2 regions of the Fundidesulfovibrio soli genome follow, and region 2 is predicted to be linked to the other one. Evidence: predicted binding sites of a transcription regulator. Region 2 holds the regulator's gene; the other holds the start of a gene.

Region 1 (7,478 bases), on a different contig from region 2:
GATGCGTACGCGCATGGCCTCCACATCGCTGGCGAGCTGGCCGATCTCGTTGGTGCTGTCCACCACCACCGGTTCGCCAAGGTGGCCAGCGGCGATGCGATGAACCCCATCTGAGAGCTGCAGCAGCGGGCGGCTGAACCTCCTGGCCAGCCAGAGGCTGGCCGCCAGCCCGCCGGCCACGCAGACCACGCCAAACCCCATAAGCAACAGCAGGTGGCCGTTGCGAAGCCCGCGAAGCTTGGCCGTGTCCACGGCGATCTCCACCACCTTGCCCAGCTCCCCGCTCTCCGTGGGCGCGAGCTGGAAGTAGCGGTAGAGCACCTCGGCCCCGGACCTGAGTTCCGCCTGCCCCGTGGCAAGGGCGCGGCTCAGGGCTTCGCGGCGCTCGCCCCCGAGCAGGAAGTGCTGGCCGCTTTCGTCGCTGGTGAAGGATATTCCCGAGGAGTTGAACACATGCACGGAGAGCAGCATGTCGTTGTCCTGGCGTATGTCGCCGGGAACGGTGTCCAGCCTGACTCCGGCCAGACTGGCGGAGTGCCTGGAGAGCGACACGCCCACCTCCAGCAGGTGCCTGCCGCCCTCGGCCACCTGGTAGGCGAACTTCTTGATGCCGTCGTACCGGCTCACCGTGGCCCGGTGGGTGACGTACTCGCCCGTGCCGCGCACACTCTCCAGATAGGCCGCCAACTCCGTGCCCGGCTCGGCGATGTTGAGCCCCAGGTCTTTCTCGAAGGAGGTCAGCACCACGACGTTGGCGCCGTCGAGCGCGAAGAAGTCGATGTCGTGGTCCTGCGGGGAGCGCAGGGAGGAGAGGTCCAGGGTTTCGAGATCCCCGCCGCAGCGGGAATAGGCATCCTGGAAGCGGTGCATGGCGGCGCGCATGCGCTCGTCCAGCATTTTCTCGTAGAGGTGGTAGGCCCTGTCCTGGATGAGCAGCGTCCGGCGGACGTTGCCGAGCATCGAGCTTATCTGGCTTTCCCGGAATTCGCTGATGACGGTATCCAGAAGGTAGCCGTTGCCCGCCACCACGCCCGCCACCAGCGCGCCCATGACGCAGGCGAGCAGAATGAGGAGGTCCTTCCTGAACGAATGATACTTCTTGATACTGCCAGCCACGGATGCCCCGGACACGTCAGGATGCTAAAGAAAATTGAACACATGCCAGCGCTGGCGATATCGGCGGCCCGTTGTTCTGCCCCTTGCCTGGATGCGGTCAACAGTGTTCAGTGAATGTCATTATGACACACTCTTGGGAACCGTCAAGGCTGGCAGCCCCAAAAGGCGTCGTCCTTCCTGCCATCACGGACGACGGTAGGGAAACACGAAAGTATAATTTCTCCATTCTCGCCACTCCGTAAGCTGCGCGCTTTCAAACACAAACCAATACTGTATAGATCACACCCCAGAATCGATTGCACCAGACGGCGCATCCGCGCGCCGCTTGGCCCACCTGGACGGCAAAAGAAAAGGCCGGGGTTTCCCCCGGCCTGTCTTGCAATGCCAGCCAGCTCGGCGCGTTCGCCGCCCTTGTCAGGCGGTGCGGAACATCGCCGCCACTGGCGGGAAGCGAATACTACCAGCGGCCGCCGCCACCGCCGCCGCGGTTGTAGCCGCCGCCGCCACCGCTGCGGGGCTTCTCCTGGGCTTCGTTAACCTTCAGGGTGCGGCCGCCGAGCTCCTTGCCGTCCATGCCCTGGATGGCGGCCTTGGCGCCTTCCTCGTCCATCTCGACAAAGCCGAAGCCGCGCAGGCGGCCGGTCTCGCGATCGGTGATCAGGCTGACGTTGTAGACTTCGCCGAAAGCGGAGAAGGCGTTGCGGACATCGTCTTCGGTGGAGGAAAAGGACAGGTTGCCGACATAAAGTTTCTTAGACATACGCTTGAAGCTCCTGTTTTGGCATGCTGTGTCTCGTCGCTTGGAGCTGCGCGTCCTTCATAGCCCAAGATCCAAAGAAACCATGCGCGTTGAACGTTGCGGCCCCGCAGGCAGGTTCCGCAATTACTCAGCCGGTAGCTGTTATCCATGCCGCAGGTCTCTGCCTGCGATCCAGGTACTGACTCGGGGGTGTCGCCACCCGAATGTCTCTTTTACAAGCCGAATGCGGGGCCTGTAAACACAAATTTGGCCCCCAGGGCCGCGCGGAGGGCGTTTCGTCACCTTCCCGCCGGAAGATGGAGCCTCAGGCGACCTCGCAGTGTTCGCATTTGCTCACCGCCTCGGCCTTGATGCGGTTCAGGGCGTCGGTCAGGGCGGAGAGCACGTTCTCCCGAATGTCCCCGGCGACGATGATGAACAGCAGGTCCTCCCCGGGCTGGAACACCCCGTCCTTGGCCACGGAACGCACCGCGAAGATGCCCTGGCGGGATTCGATCTCGCGGCAGATGGCCTCGATCTTGTCCCGGTCGGGGTGCACCTCCAGGCGCTCCACGGCCTTGCCCTCGTTGCGCGAGGTGGCGCGGACCACGCCGTTGTGCACCAGCACCATGCCCACCTTCTCGGTGAAGCCCGGCATCCCCTTCAATTCGGCAATGGCCTTGGAAATGTCCAATCCGCCCTCCCACGCCGCACGGCGGCACGTCGATGTCCGCATCATCTAAAACACAACTCCCTGCCGCGCAAGTCGCTGAGGCCGTGAAATACGCGCCCGGCCATTGCGTCCCGAGGCGTTTCGGGGCATTTTATGGCATGCCCCATCAAGCCATGCAAACCAGGCATCCGGCCACGGCGCCCTACACGCCGGACGACGTGCTGCACTCGCTGTCGCGCGGCGTGCTCAACGTGGACGCCGCCTGCCGGATCGTCTCCTTCAACGCCTACGCCGCAAGCCTGCTGGAACTGGACGCCGCGCGCGACCGGGGCCAGCACCTCCCCGACCCTCTGCAGGAGCTGACGGTCCGCCTGCGCGCCTGCCTGGAGGGGGAGCCAGCGCCCCCGGCCCTGGTCAACGTGGACGGCAGGATGCTCCAGTTGGAGGCGTCGCCCATCAGGCGCAAGGGCGGGGTGGTGGGGGCCACGGCCCTCATGGGCGAACCGGGGCCCTGCGGCCTGCCCGTGCCCGAGATCCCCTTGCGCGCCGTGCTGGAGTCGGTCTCCGAGGGCATCTGGATCTGCGACGGCCAGGGCACCATCCTGGACATCAACCGCGAATCCCAGCGCCTCAACTCCGTGCGCGCCACCGACTACGTGGGCCGCAGCATCCGCTGCATCCTGGACGAAGGCCTGGTGGACCACTCCGTCACCCTGGACGTACTGCGCTACAAGCGCCAGTCCAGCATCATCCAGCGCATCACCAAGACCGGCAAGCAGCTCCTGGTCACGGGTTCGCCGGTGTTCGGCGACGACGGCGAGATCTCCATGGTCGTGGTCAACGAGCGCGACGTCACCGAGCTCAACGCCCTGCGCGAAGGACTGCAGAACGCCCGCAAGGTGGAGGAGAAGTTCCGCAACGAGCTGGCCGAGCTCTCCATGCTGGAGCTCCGGCAGAAGGAGATCGTGGCGGACAGCCCGGCCATGCGCCACTGCCTGCACGCCCTGCTCAAGCTGGCCAACATGGACGCCTCGCGCATCCTGATCCTGGGCGAGTCCGGCACGGGCAAGGGGCTTCTGGCCAAGTTCCTGCACCAGCACAGCCCCCGGGCCAAGAAGCCCTTCGTGCCCATCAACTGCCCCGCCGTGCCCGAAAACCTCTTCGAGGCCGAGCTGTTCGGCTACGAAAAGGGCGCGTTCACCGGCGCCCTCAAGGAGGGCAAGGCCGGCCTGATCGAGCTGGCCAAGGACGGCACCCTCTTTCTGGACGAGGTGGGCGACATCCCGCTCTCGGTGCAGGCCAAGCTGCTCAAATACCTCGACGACTACGAACTGCGCCGCCTGGGCGGGTCGCTCTCCAAGAAGGTTGTCTGCGGCGTGGTGGCCGCCACCAACTGCGACCTGGAGCGGCTGGTGGAGCAGAAACGCTTCCGCAAGGACCTCTTCTTCCGCCTGAACACCTTCATCGTGCGCATAGCGCCCCTGCGCGAGCGCCGCGAGGACATCTTCGGCCTGGCCGAGTTCTACCTGGCCGGGTGCAACACGCGCTACAGCAAGAGCAAACGGATATCGCCCAGGGCCATCCGCCTGCTGGAGTCCCACGACTTCCCCGGCAACGTGCGCGAACTGGTGGGCATCATCCAGAAGGCCTTCGTGATGAGCGAAGGGGACGACATCACGGAGGCCATCGAAGAGGCCCTGGGCGTGGCCCCGGCCCTGGGAGCCCCGCGCGGCCTTGTGGCGAGCACGGACCAGGCCAGCGTCCTGGCGCTCAAGCACGCCGCGGCCCGCTGCAGGACCACGCGCGAGATGGCCGCGTGCCTGGGCGTGAGCCAGTCCACCGTGGTGCGCAAACTTGCCAAGTACGGGATCAGGCTTTCTGATTCACAAATGAATCAAGACCTGGTTTCATAAACGAAACAGGCGCAATATTTCCTGGAATCGGCTTCACAGGCCAGACAACGGTTCGTTTTTCCTGCTCAACGCATCACCGCCTCAGACTCTGTTTTCGCCTTTTGCTCCTTGCATTGCTGTTTTTTCCGAATTTTGTGAATACAGGTGTGATTCTATTATGAATCGAATGTAACACGCTGTTATTACATGTGTTCGTGAAAAATGTGATTCCCTTATGAATCAATACGCTGCCGGAGTAACGCAGGCCTGTCTGCTAATATACTGAAATAAAAAGACTTACCAATACATCCCGCGCTGGCCTGCTTCTTGCTCAACTTTTTTACCTTTTCGTGAAAAGGTGCGGCACTGGCCCATTCCGATAACCTCCTGCCATGAGGGATGCCCGTGGGACACTCAACTTCGTCCGTCCAAGAACTTCTCGAAATGCGCGACCGCTACGTGCCCAAGGGCCCGTTCAACGCGAGCCGCTACATCGCCGCCTCCGCCAACGGGGCCATGATCACCGACATTGACGGCCGTGAACTGATCGACTTCGCCGGGGGCATCGGCGTGGTCAACGTGGGGCACTGCCACCCCAAGGTTGTGGCCGCCATCAAGGAGCAGGCCGAGAAGTTCATCCACACCTGTTTCCACATCGTCATGTACGAGCCCTACATCAAGCTGGCCAAGAAGCTCTGCGAGCTGGCCCCGGGCGACTTCGAGAAGATGGCCCTGTTCGCCAACTCCGGCGCCGAGGCCGTGGAGAACACCGTCAAGATCGCGCGGTGCCACACCAAGCGCCAGGGCGTCGTCGTGTTCGAGGGCGGCTTCCACGGCCGCACCCTGCTGACCATGAGCATGACCAGCAAGGTCAAGCCCTACAAGTTCGGCTTCGGCCCCTTCGCCCCCGAAGTGTACCGCATGCCTTACGCCTACTGCTACCGCTGCCCCATCGGCCTCGACCGCAAGACCTGCAACGCCGCCTGCGCCGACCTCCTCAAGGACTTCTTCATCGGCCACGCCGCCGCCGAGAGCGTGGCCGCCCTCGTGGTGGAGCCGGTGCTCGGCGAGGGCGGGTTCGTCTCGCCCCCCAGCCTCTATTTCCAGAAGCTGGCCGCCATCTGCCGCGACAACGGCATCGTCTTCGTGGCCGACGAAGTGCAGACGGGTTTCGGCCGCACCGGCGAGTACTTCGCCATGACCCACCACAACGTGGCCGCCGACATGACCAGCGTGGCCAAGAGCCTGGGCGGCGGCATGCCCATCTCCGGCGTGGTGGGCCGCAGGGAGATCGTGGACGCGCCCCAGGTGGGCGGCACCGGCGGCACCTACGGCGGCAACCCCCTCTCCTGCGCGTCGGCCCTGGCCGTCATCGAGGCCTTCGAGGAGGACAAGCTCCTGGAGCGCGGCCGCGCCCTGGGCGAGAAGCTCCAGGCCCGCTTCGCCTCCTGGATGCAGAAGTACGAGATCATCGGCGAGGAGCGCGGCCTCGGCCCCATGCGCGCCCTCGAACTGGTGACCGACCGCGAGACCAAGGCCCCGGCCACCACCCAGGCCAAGGCCCTGGTGAAGTACTGCGTGGACAGGGGCCTCCTGCTGCTCTCCTGCGGCACCCACGGCAACGTCATCCGCACGCTCATGCCGCTGGTGATCACCGACGAGCAGCTCGAACGCGGCCTTGCCATACTTGAGGAAGGTTTCAGCGAACTCGCCAAGGGCACGCTGTAACGCATAACGCACGAGGACCGGGGACCCCCCGCAGCGCGACAACCGTCAACTCAGGGAGTAAGGCATGAGCTACGCCTCCATCGGCAAACGGCTTCTCGGACTGGCCGCCATCGGCCTGCTGACCGCCGGCCTTTCCGGCCCGGCGTTCGCACAGAAAACCATCAAGATCGGCAACGTGGAGCCCCTCTCCGGCCCCTCGGCCTCCGTCGGCGTCCAGGGCAAGCAGGCCCGCGAGATGGCCGTGGAGGAGATCAACAAGAACGGCGGCATCAAGAGCCTGGGCGGCGCCAAGCTGGAGCTTATCTACGCCGACTCCAAGTCCGACCCGACCGTCGGCGTCACCGAGACCGAGCGCCTGATCAACACCGAGAAGGTGCAGCTCATGACCGGCTGCTGGAACTCCGCCGTCACCTACCCCGCCACCCAGGTGGCCGAGCGCTACGGCGTCCCCTTCGTGGTGCCCGTGGCCGTGCGCGACACCATCACCGAGCGCGGCTTCAAGTACGTGTTCCGCATCGCCGCCAAGGACTCCTGGTGGGTGCGCGACCAGTTCCGCTTCCTCAAGGACATGCAGGACGAGACCGGCGTGAAGCTCAAGACCATGGCCCTGGTCTTCGAGAACGGCGACTGGGGCACCGGCTTCGCCGAGAAGTGGCGCGCCCTGGCCAAGAAGGACGGCTACGAGCTGGTGCTCGACGAGCCCTACCCCTCCACCGCCTCCGACCTGACCCCCGTGGTCACCAAGCTCAAGAGCGCCAACCCCGACGTGGTGATGCTCGTCTCCAACGCGGCCGACGCCATCCTGATCACCAACACCATGGCCGAGATGAAGGTGAAGCCCAAGGTCACCGTGGCCAGCGGCGGCGGCCACGCCGACCCCAAGTTCCTTGAGAACGCCGGCAAGAACGCCCTGTTCATGTTCGATGAAGTCGAATGGAACACCGACGTGAACAAGCCCGGCGCCAAGGAAACCAACGCCGCCTTCAAGGCCAAGTACGGCTACGACCTGACCGGCGAGTCCGTTGACGCCTACGTGGCCATGTACGTGATCGCCGACGCCCTGGAGCGCGCCGCCTCCACCGATCCCGAGAAGGTCCGCGCCGCCCTGGCCGCCACCAAGCTGTCCACCGGCCCGGCCATGATCGCTTCCTACGACAGCATCGAGTTCGACGAATCCGGCCAGAACAAGAACGCGGGCATCGTCATCGTGCAGGTCGCCGAAGTGAACGGCCAGCTCGACCGCGTGACCGTATGGCCCAAGGGCGCCCGCCGCGCCGGGTACACGCCTGTCTTCCCGGCCAACAAATAAACGCTGACCCCGCTTCTGCCA
Region 2 (7,478 bases):
AACTTGGGGACCACATCCTTCTTGCGGCTCATAACGCCGGGCATCCACACGGAGGTGCCCTCGGGCTTCAGGCCGAAAGCCTTCTCGACCACGGAGGGGTCGTCGGAGGCGATCAGCATCTCGGAGCCTTCCTTCATGATGTCGGTGAGCAGCAGGAACACGGAGTGCAGGCCCTTCTCGGCCTTCACCTTGACGATGTCGGCCTGCAGTTCGGCCTTGTACTTGTCCAGGATGGACAGGTCCACGACTTCCAGCTGGCCGATGCCAACGCCGGTGCCGGACATGTTGAAGTCCTTGTAGTCGCGGTAGACCAGGTCACGGATGGGGGTGCCGTCCACGGCGGACTTCACCTTGAACATCTCCATGCCCAGGGCCATCATGTCGGTCACGCCCGCGATCTTGGCCAGCTTGTCACAGGCCTTCTTGTCTTCGGGGGTGCAGGTGGGGGACTTGAACATGACGGTGTCGGACAGGATGGCGCACAGCACGATGCCGGCAATGGCCTTGGGCATCTCGATGCCGTAGAAATCGTACATGCTGCTGATGATGGTGCCGGTGCAGCCCACGGGCCAGACCCACATTTCCAGCGGGTTGGGGGTGGTCACGTCGCCCAGCTTGTGGTGGTCCACGACGCCCAGGATCTCGCCCTTGGAGAGGTTCTCCAGGCTCTGAGCCAGGTCGGAGTGGTCGACCAGGATGATCTTCTTGTCGGTGGCGTCGGTGACGATCTCGGGGGCCTTCACGCCGAACTTGCCGAGAACGAAGTCGGTCTCAGGGTTGGTCTTGCCCTGGGCCGCGGCGACGGCTTCGATGCCGCGCTTGGTCATCAGGTCGGCGACGGCAATCGCCGCGGTGATGGAGTCGGTGTCCGGGTTTTTGTGTCCAACGACGTACGCTGCCATGTTCGAATCCCTCCTGAGGTGATTATGCGAAATGAATTTGCGCCAAATATCACAAAGGTCGTCCCTTGCCAAGCACGATCCTCAGCAAGGTGCGCCTCAATGCACAAGCCGGGTGGCCAGGGCCAGGCCCACGCCCCCCAGAAGGATGGCGTAGGCGGGCCGGTGCCTGAGCGAAAGCACCACGCCGATGCTGGCGATGACCCACAGATGCGGCCACGTCATGGGGATGCGCCCCAGCAGGGGCGAGGCCATGGGCAGCAACACCGCGGTGAAGACCGTGAGCAGGATGAGGGACAGGGCGAAAACGGCCATGTTCAGGGGAGCCATCACCAGGATCGAGCCGCGTGTGAGTCTGACGGGCCCGGACGATCTGGCGGGATAGCGCGCCCAGGCCAGCAGGCTGGAATGCGCGCGGTTCTCGTATTGTCGGTGGTAGCGCTCGAGCCGGGCGAACAGCAGGCCCAGCGGCAGGGACGCCACCATGACCAGGGCGGCGACGGAAGGCTGCGTTATGCCAAAGTGATGCGCCACAGCAAGGCTGGCCAGGGTCGGCGCGAGGGACTGCGGGGGTATGATTGTGCCGGCCGGGAAGAGATCAAGCCAGACGAGTTCGAAAAAGAGGCTGACGCCCAGGCTTACGGTGAAGTCGCCCGTTATCGCGCCCCAGAAGAAGCCCACGGCCAGGGGCCGGTCAAGCAGGGGCAGGTTGATCAGGAAGCGGAAGCAGGAAAAGAGGGCAAAAAAAAAGCGTTGGCGACAACGTAGGGAAAAAGGGCGGCGTGTATTTCCATCGTTTCATCCCGGTCTTCAGGATTTCAAGAACACAAACCATACCCGCCACGCCCGGAAAAGAAAAGCCCGGGCCATAGCCGCCACGCCGCTCCGTCGCAAACGGCCGTCAGGCCAGCTCCGCGGGATCGCTGGGGATGCAGCGGTAGTCGATGCTCACCCCCTCCGCCTGGAGACCCTCCAGGCAGAGCTCGTCGTCCTTGCTCAGGGCGATATGCTGGCAGAGCTGTCTCTTGCCCGGCCCGTAGTGCAGGTTGCCCAGGTTCAGGCAGGAGTAGCCCAACCCGGCCTTGCGGCTCCTGGTGGCGTCCCGGCAGTCGGCGAAGAGCACCAGGACGTTCTTGTCGCGGAGCTTCTTGTCCTCAAGGTAGGCGCCAACCTGGGCGACCTCCAGAAAGACGATCTCCACCCCCAGGGGGATGGCGATGGACATGATCTGCTGGCGCAGTTCGTCCTTGGCCAGTTCGTCGTTGCCCACCACCAGCGTCCTGGCGTCGGTATAGGGCAGCCAGGCCTCGATGATCTGGCCGTGCACCAGCCTGTTGTCGATGCGCACCCAGACCACGCGTTATTCCCCGGCCACCTTTTTCCGCAGGATCTCGCCGGCGACCACGATGCCTTGCACCCCAGCGGTTTTGGCCTCGGCGGCCAGCTGCGAGAGGGGTTTCGAGCGGGAGGAGAGAATCTTGATGAGCATGGGCAGGTTCACGCCCGTGACCACCTCGATGGTGTGTTGCGCCATGAGTGAGAGGGACAGGTTGGTGGGGGTGCCCCCGAACATGTCCGTAAGGATCATCACGCCGCCGCCCTGCTCCACTTCTTTGATGGATGCGTCGAGGATCTGCACGGTCTGCGTGGTGTCCACGCCGACCTCCACGCTCACGGTGCGCACGTGCTGCTGTTGCCCCAGGATCATTTCCGCCGCGGCCAGGAGTTTCTGCCCGTAGTCGGTGTGGGTCACGATGACCACGCCTACGGCGGCGGGGACGGTAGAAGTATCGCTCATCGTTGGTCTGTCAGCCTTTTTCGATATGCCGGTGTTCCAGGGAGACGGTGTATCCCTCCTTCCGCAATGTGTCAAAGAGGGCCTCGGCCGTGGCCACGGAGCGGTGCCTGCCGCCGGTGCAGCCCAGGGCGATGGTCAGCCGGTAGCGGCCTTCCTTGGCGTAGAGGGGGATCAAGCCGGAGAGGAAGTCGAGGAACTTGGGCAGGAAGAGGCTGCCCTCCTCGGATTTGAGCACGTAGTCGGCCACGGGGGCATCCTTGCCGGACATCTCCTTGAGCGAGGGCTCGAAATAGGGGTTGGGCAGGAAGCGCAGGTCGAAGAGCAGGTCGGATTCGGTTGGGAGGCCGTATTTAAACCCGAAGCTCATGATGTGCACCTTCATGTCCGGCCCCTTGCCCTCCAGGAACATCCATTTTTCGTGGAGCTGGCGGCGCAGGTCGTGGATGGAGAAGTCGGTGGTGTCCATCACCAGGTCGGCTGCCTCCCGCAGGGTTGCCATGCGGCGGCGTTCCTCCTCCACGGCCTCGCCCAGCCCGTAGCCTTCGGACTCGAAGGGATGCGGGCGGCGGGTGGTGGCGTAGCGGCGCATGATCTCCCGAGTGGAGGCCTCGGTGAAGATGATCTGCGGCGGGTTGCCGGAAGCCTTGAGGGTTTCGAGGGCGTCCAGCCAGTCGGAGTCGAAATCCGCCTGGCGCACGTCCATGCCCAGGGCAAGGCCCCGGTAGCGGTGCGCGGACTGTTCATCGAAGAGGGTGACGAGCTTGGGTATGAGCATGGCGGGCAGGCCGTCCACGCAGAAGTAGCCCATGTCTTCGAAAACGTTGATGGCGGTGGATTTTCCAGACCCGGACAGCCCGGTGATAACCACCACGGAAAGCCTGTTCGCGCCGGAGTCCATAGCGGCACGCTCCTTGTGAATGTGGAAGTCCCCGCCGCGCTCGGGGCGCGGCGGGGACGGACAGTAGCAGATTACCGGCGCAAGTACATGACGCTTATCAGGCGTGGCTGGTGAGCACCCGCCAGAGGCTCTCCCTGTCCGGGGCGTCGAGGAATGCCCCCCGGAAGCTCTCGTCCGAGAGCAGGCGCGAAATCTGCGCCAGGATGCGCAGATGCATTCCCGCAACGTGTTCGGGCGCCAGCACCAGGAAGAAGATGCGGCAGGGCTTGTGATCCAGGGCTTCGAAGTCGACCCCGCCGTTGCTGCGTCCGGCCACGATGACGATCTCCTTGAGGGAGTCCATCTTACCGTGGGGGATGGCCACAGCGTCGCCTATTCCGGTGGTGCCCAGGCTCTCGCGGTCCAGCAGGACCCGCAGGGCCTTCTGCGCGTCGATGTCCGGGAAGGCCTGCGCCACCGGGGCCACGAGCTCGGCGAGCACGTCGGGCTTGCTGTCGGCTGCGAGGCTGTCGAGCACGAAGTCCTTGCGGAGGTACTCGCCCAGGCGCATCAGTTGGATACTCCAGGGTCGATCAGGCCGAAGTCGCCGTTCTTGCGCTTGTAGATCACGTTGATGCGGTCCGTGTCGGCGTTCTGGAACACCAGGAACTCGAACTTCATGGCGGTGACCTGCTCGGCGGCCTCGTCAACGCTCATGGGCTTGGGGTTGTACTTATCGGACTCCTCGATGGCGTTGACCTTGCCCGCTTCGTCGAAGCTGACCACGCCCATGGTCACGGGGGCCTCGGGCTGCTTGCGGCGGTCCTTCATCTTCTCGCGCATCTTGCGGATCTGCGCTTCGAGCTTGTCGGTGATGAGGTCCACGGTGGAGTACATGTCGTCGGAGCGCTCATGGGCGGAGATGTGCATGACGTCGGCGTCCAGCAACACGTCGATGATCTGGCGGGTCTTCTCGACCATCAGGGTGACGACCATCTCGGCGTTGTCGGCGTTGCTCATGTATTTGGAAAGCTTCTCGAAACGCTTGCTGGCGTATTCGCGCAGGCCGGGAGAAGGTTCAAAATTCTTGAAGTGGAATGCGATGTTCATAGAGCCTCCAAGGTCTTACCGCATGGGGATGCGGGGTTTTAGAGAATTTCCTTGCGTTTGGACGACGATTCGATCCCCATGGCCATTCTGTACTTTGCCACAGTACGGCGTGCGATGTTGACTTGCAACTTCTGTTTGAGAATCTCGGCGATCTGCTCGTCGCTGATGGTCTTCTTGGAGTCCTCGGTGGCGATGAGCTGCTTGATGAGCGCCTTGACCGACTCGGAGCCGACGGAGGTGCCGTCGTCGAGTTCCAGTGAGGAGTTGAAGAAGAATTTGAGTTCGTAGATCCCGTGCGGAGTGGCTACGTACTTGCTCGTGGTGATGCGGCTCACGGTGGACTCGTGCATGCCGATGTCGTCGGCCACGTCCTTGAGGATCAAGGGTTTGAGCTTGGTCACGCCGTGCTCGAAAAAGCCTCTCTGAAATTTAACGATACTCTCCAGCACCTTGAACAGGGTCCGCTGGCGTTGATAGAGGCTCTTCATCAGCCACTGGGCGGAGCGCATCTTGTCCTGGAGGTAGTCCTTGTCGGAGCCCGAGGCGCCGCTGCCGCGGCTCATGTCCTCCATGTAGTAGGGAGACAGTTGGAGCTTGGGCAACCCATCTTCGTTGAGCACGATGATGAAGTCGTCCCCGTACTTGTACACGAAGGCGTCCGGGTTCACGTACACCGGCTCGGAAGAGCTGAAGTGCGAGCCGGGCATTGGGTCCAGCGATTGAATGATATCGAGGTATTGCCTGATATCCTCCAGGCTCAGCTTGAACTTCTTGGCCAGGGGCTTGTAGCGCTTCTTCTCCAGGTCTTCGAGGTGGTCGCTCACGATCTCGAGCAGGATGGGGTCCGTGTAGCCATAGACCTCCAGCTGCACCAGCAGGCACTCCTGCGGGGTGCGGGCAGCAACGCCCACGGGGTCGAAGCGCTGCAGCTTGTGGAGCACGGATTCCACCAGGGGCTCGTCCGCGCCGGTCTCCTGGGCGATCTCCTCAAGGGAGGAGCGGAAATAGCCCATATGATCCAGATTGCCGACGATGGCGTCGGCCACGGCCCGCTCCTGCTGGGTGAATTCGGAAAGATTGATCTGCCAGGAGAGGTGCCCCTCAAGGGAGGTCTTGGAGGTCAGCCTGGCCTCGAAGGAGAAGCCCTCTTCCGGGGCCTCGTACTCGCGCACCGTGGCCTGGCGGGAGGTGGAGGCGAAGTCGCCGATGTAGTCGTCCCACTCGGCGGTCTTGAGCAGCTCGCGCTGCATGGCGCCTTCATCGGTGGTGGCGTCGGGGGAATGGGAATCCTCGGCTATGGTCGGGGCGGGACGCTCATCCTCGACAAGCACCTCTTCCAGCAGCGGGTTCTCGAGCAGCTCCTGCTGCACGGTCTCCATCAGTTCCAGTCGGGACAACTGCAACAGCTTGATAGCCTGCTGCAGCTGGGGGGTCATCACCAGCTGCTGAGAGAGTTTGAGTTGCTGTCTGAGCTCCAGGGCCATCGGCCGGGTTTCCTCCTCGGTACGGAATATGACGGCTAGCAAGAAAAATGCCGAATATCCGCCGCGAAGGCTGCTTATGCACTAATTCCTGGCTTCACGCAAGATGTCCTGGGGATCAATCCTCCTGCGGGGTCAGGTTCGCGCCCCTGGCGGTCAGCAGCAGGCGCACCGCCTCGCGCACCGCGCCGCCCCCGCCGGGCCTGCGCGATATCCAGGCCGCCCGGCGCAGGGCCTCGGGCTGGGCATCGGCCGGAGCCATGGGCAGGCCCACCTTGGCCATGACCGGCAGGTCCAGCAGGTCGTCGCCCATGTAGGCCACATGGCGGAACTCAAGTCCTCGGACGCGCAGCATATCCTCCAGGATGGGGAGCTTGCGCCTGTGGCCGCCGTTGAATTCGGCCACTCCGAGCTCCTTGAGGCGGCGGCGGGCCTGGGCGTTGTCCAGGCCGCTGATCACAGCAACTTCAACGCCCGCATGCTGCAAGAGCTTGATGCCCAGGCCGTCGAGCACGCTGAAGCGCTTCAGCACGAGGCCGTCCGCGTCGTAGAGCACCCCGTTGTCGGTGAGCACCCCGTCCACATCCAGGACCAGGATGCGCGCGTCCCTGGCAAGGCGGAGCGCCCGGCTCGTCAAGCCGGGCCGGGCGCGCCTCCTCATCAAGCTTTGCGGCGGGCCTTGGCCGCGCGGATGAATTCCCTGAAGAGCGGATGCGGCTTCATGGGGCTGGAGTGGAACTCGGGATGGAACTGGCAGCCCAGGAACCACGGATGCTCGGGCAGCTCCACCATTTCCACCAGGGATTCGTCGGGCGACAGGCCGGAGAAGACCATGCCCTTCTCCTCCATGCGCGCGTAGTAGGCCTTGTTGAACTCGTAGCGGTGGCGGTGGCGCTCCTCGATCTGGGGCTTGCCGTAGGCCTCCATGGCCTTGGTCTCGGGCTTGACCACGCAGGGGTAGGCCCCCAGGCGCATGGTGCCGCCCATCTCGGAGTCGGCGTCGCGGCGCTCCAGCTTCTTGGTGCGGAAGTCGTACCACTCGCGCATCAGGTAGATGATGGGGTCGGGGTTCAAGCGGTTGAACTCCTCGGAGTTGGCCTCCGTGAGCCCCAGGACGTTGCGCGCGAACTCGATGCAGGCCAGCTGCATGCCAAGGCAGATGCCGAAGAAGGGCACCTTGTTCTCGCGGGCGTAGCGGATGGCGATGATCTTGCCCTCCACCCCGCGCGATCCGAAGCCGCCGGGCACGAGCACAGCGTCCAGCTCGCCCAGGCGCTCCACCACGTTCTCCTGGGTGATCTCCTCTGAGTTCA

What was found. Region 2 encodes sigma-54, which starts transcription at its own class of promoters, with help from an activator protein. Its sites were predicted from a motif close to CTGGCACGGNNNNTGCTT; they were not measured.
Region 1: gabT (4-aminobutyrate--2-oxoglutarate transaminase) is a predicted target of sigma-54. The motif match lies at 4,736-4,753, and genes of this name have one in related genera.

Annotation. Positions count from the first base shown of each region.
Region 1 is NZ_JAKZKW010000024.1:1,442-8,919, forward strand. Features, by position in the region: gene MLE18_RS18150 (HD domain-containing phosphohydrolase) at 1-1,116, opposite strand, end outside; gene MLE18_RS15745 (RNA recognition motif domain-containing protein) at 1,574-1,876, opposite strand; gene MLE18_RS15750 (molybdenum cofactor biosynthesis protein MoaE) at 2,181-2,549, opposite strand; gene MLE18_RS15755 (sigma 54-interacting transcriptional regulator) at 2,687-4,441, shown strand; gene gabT (4-aminobutyrate--2-oxoglutarate transaminase) at 4,865-6,148, shown strand; gene MLE18_RS15765 (ABC transporter substrate-binding protein) at 6,213-7,457, shown strand.
Region 2 is NZ_JAKZKW010000001.1:317,229-324,706, forward strand. Features, by position in the region: gene MLE18_RS01530 (manganese-dependent inorganic pyrophosphatase) at 1-902, opposite strand, end outside; gene MLE18_RS01535 (hypothetical protein) at 999-1,229, opposite strand; partial or broken gene MLE18_RS18175 (PTS sugar transporter subunit IIC) at 1,389-1,616, opposite strand; gene MLE18_RS01545 (PTS sugar transporter subunit IIB) at 1,801-2,256, opposite strand; gene MLE18_RS01550 (PTS sugar transporter subunit IIA) at 2,260-2,697, opposite strand; gene rapZ (RNase adapter RapZ) at 2,708-3,595, opposite strand; gene MLE18_RS01560 (PTS sugar transporter subunit IIA) at 3,693-4,145, opposite strand; gene hpf (ribosome hibernation-promoting factor, HPF/YfiA family) at 4,145-4,684, opposite strand; gene rpoN (RNA polymerase factor sigma-54) at 4,723-6,168, opposite strand; gene MLE18_RS01575 (KdsC family phosphatase) at 6,284-6,826, opposite strand; gene MLE18_RS01580 (CTP synthase) at 6,826-7,478, opposite strand, start outside.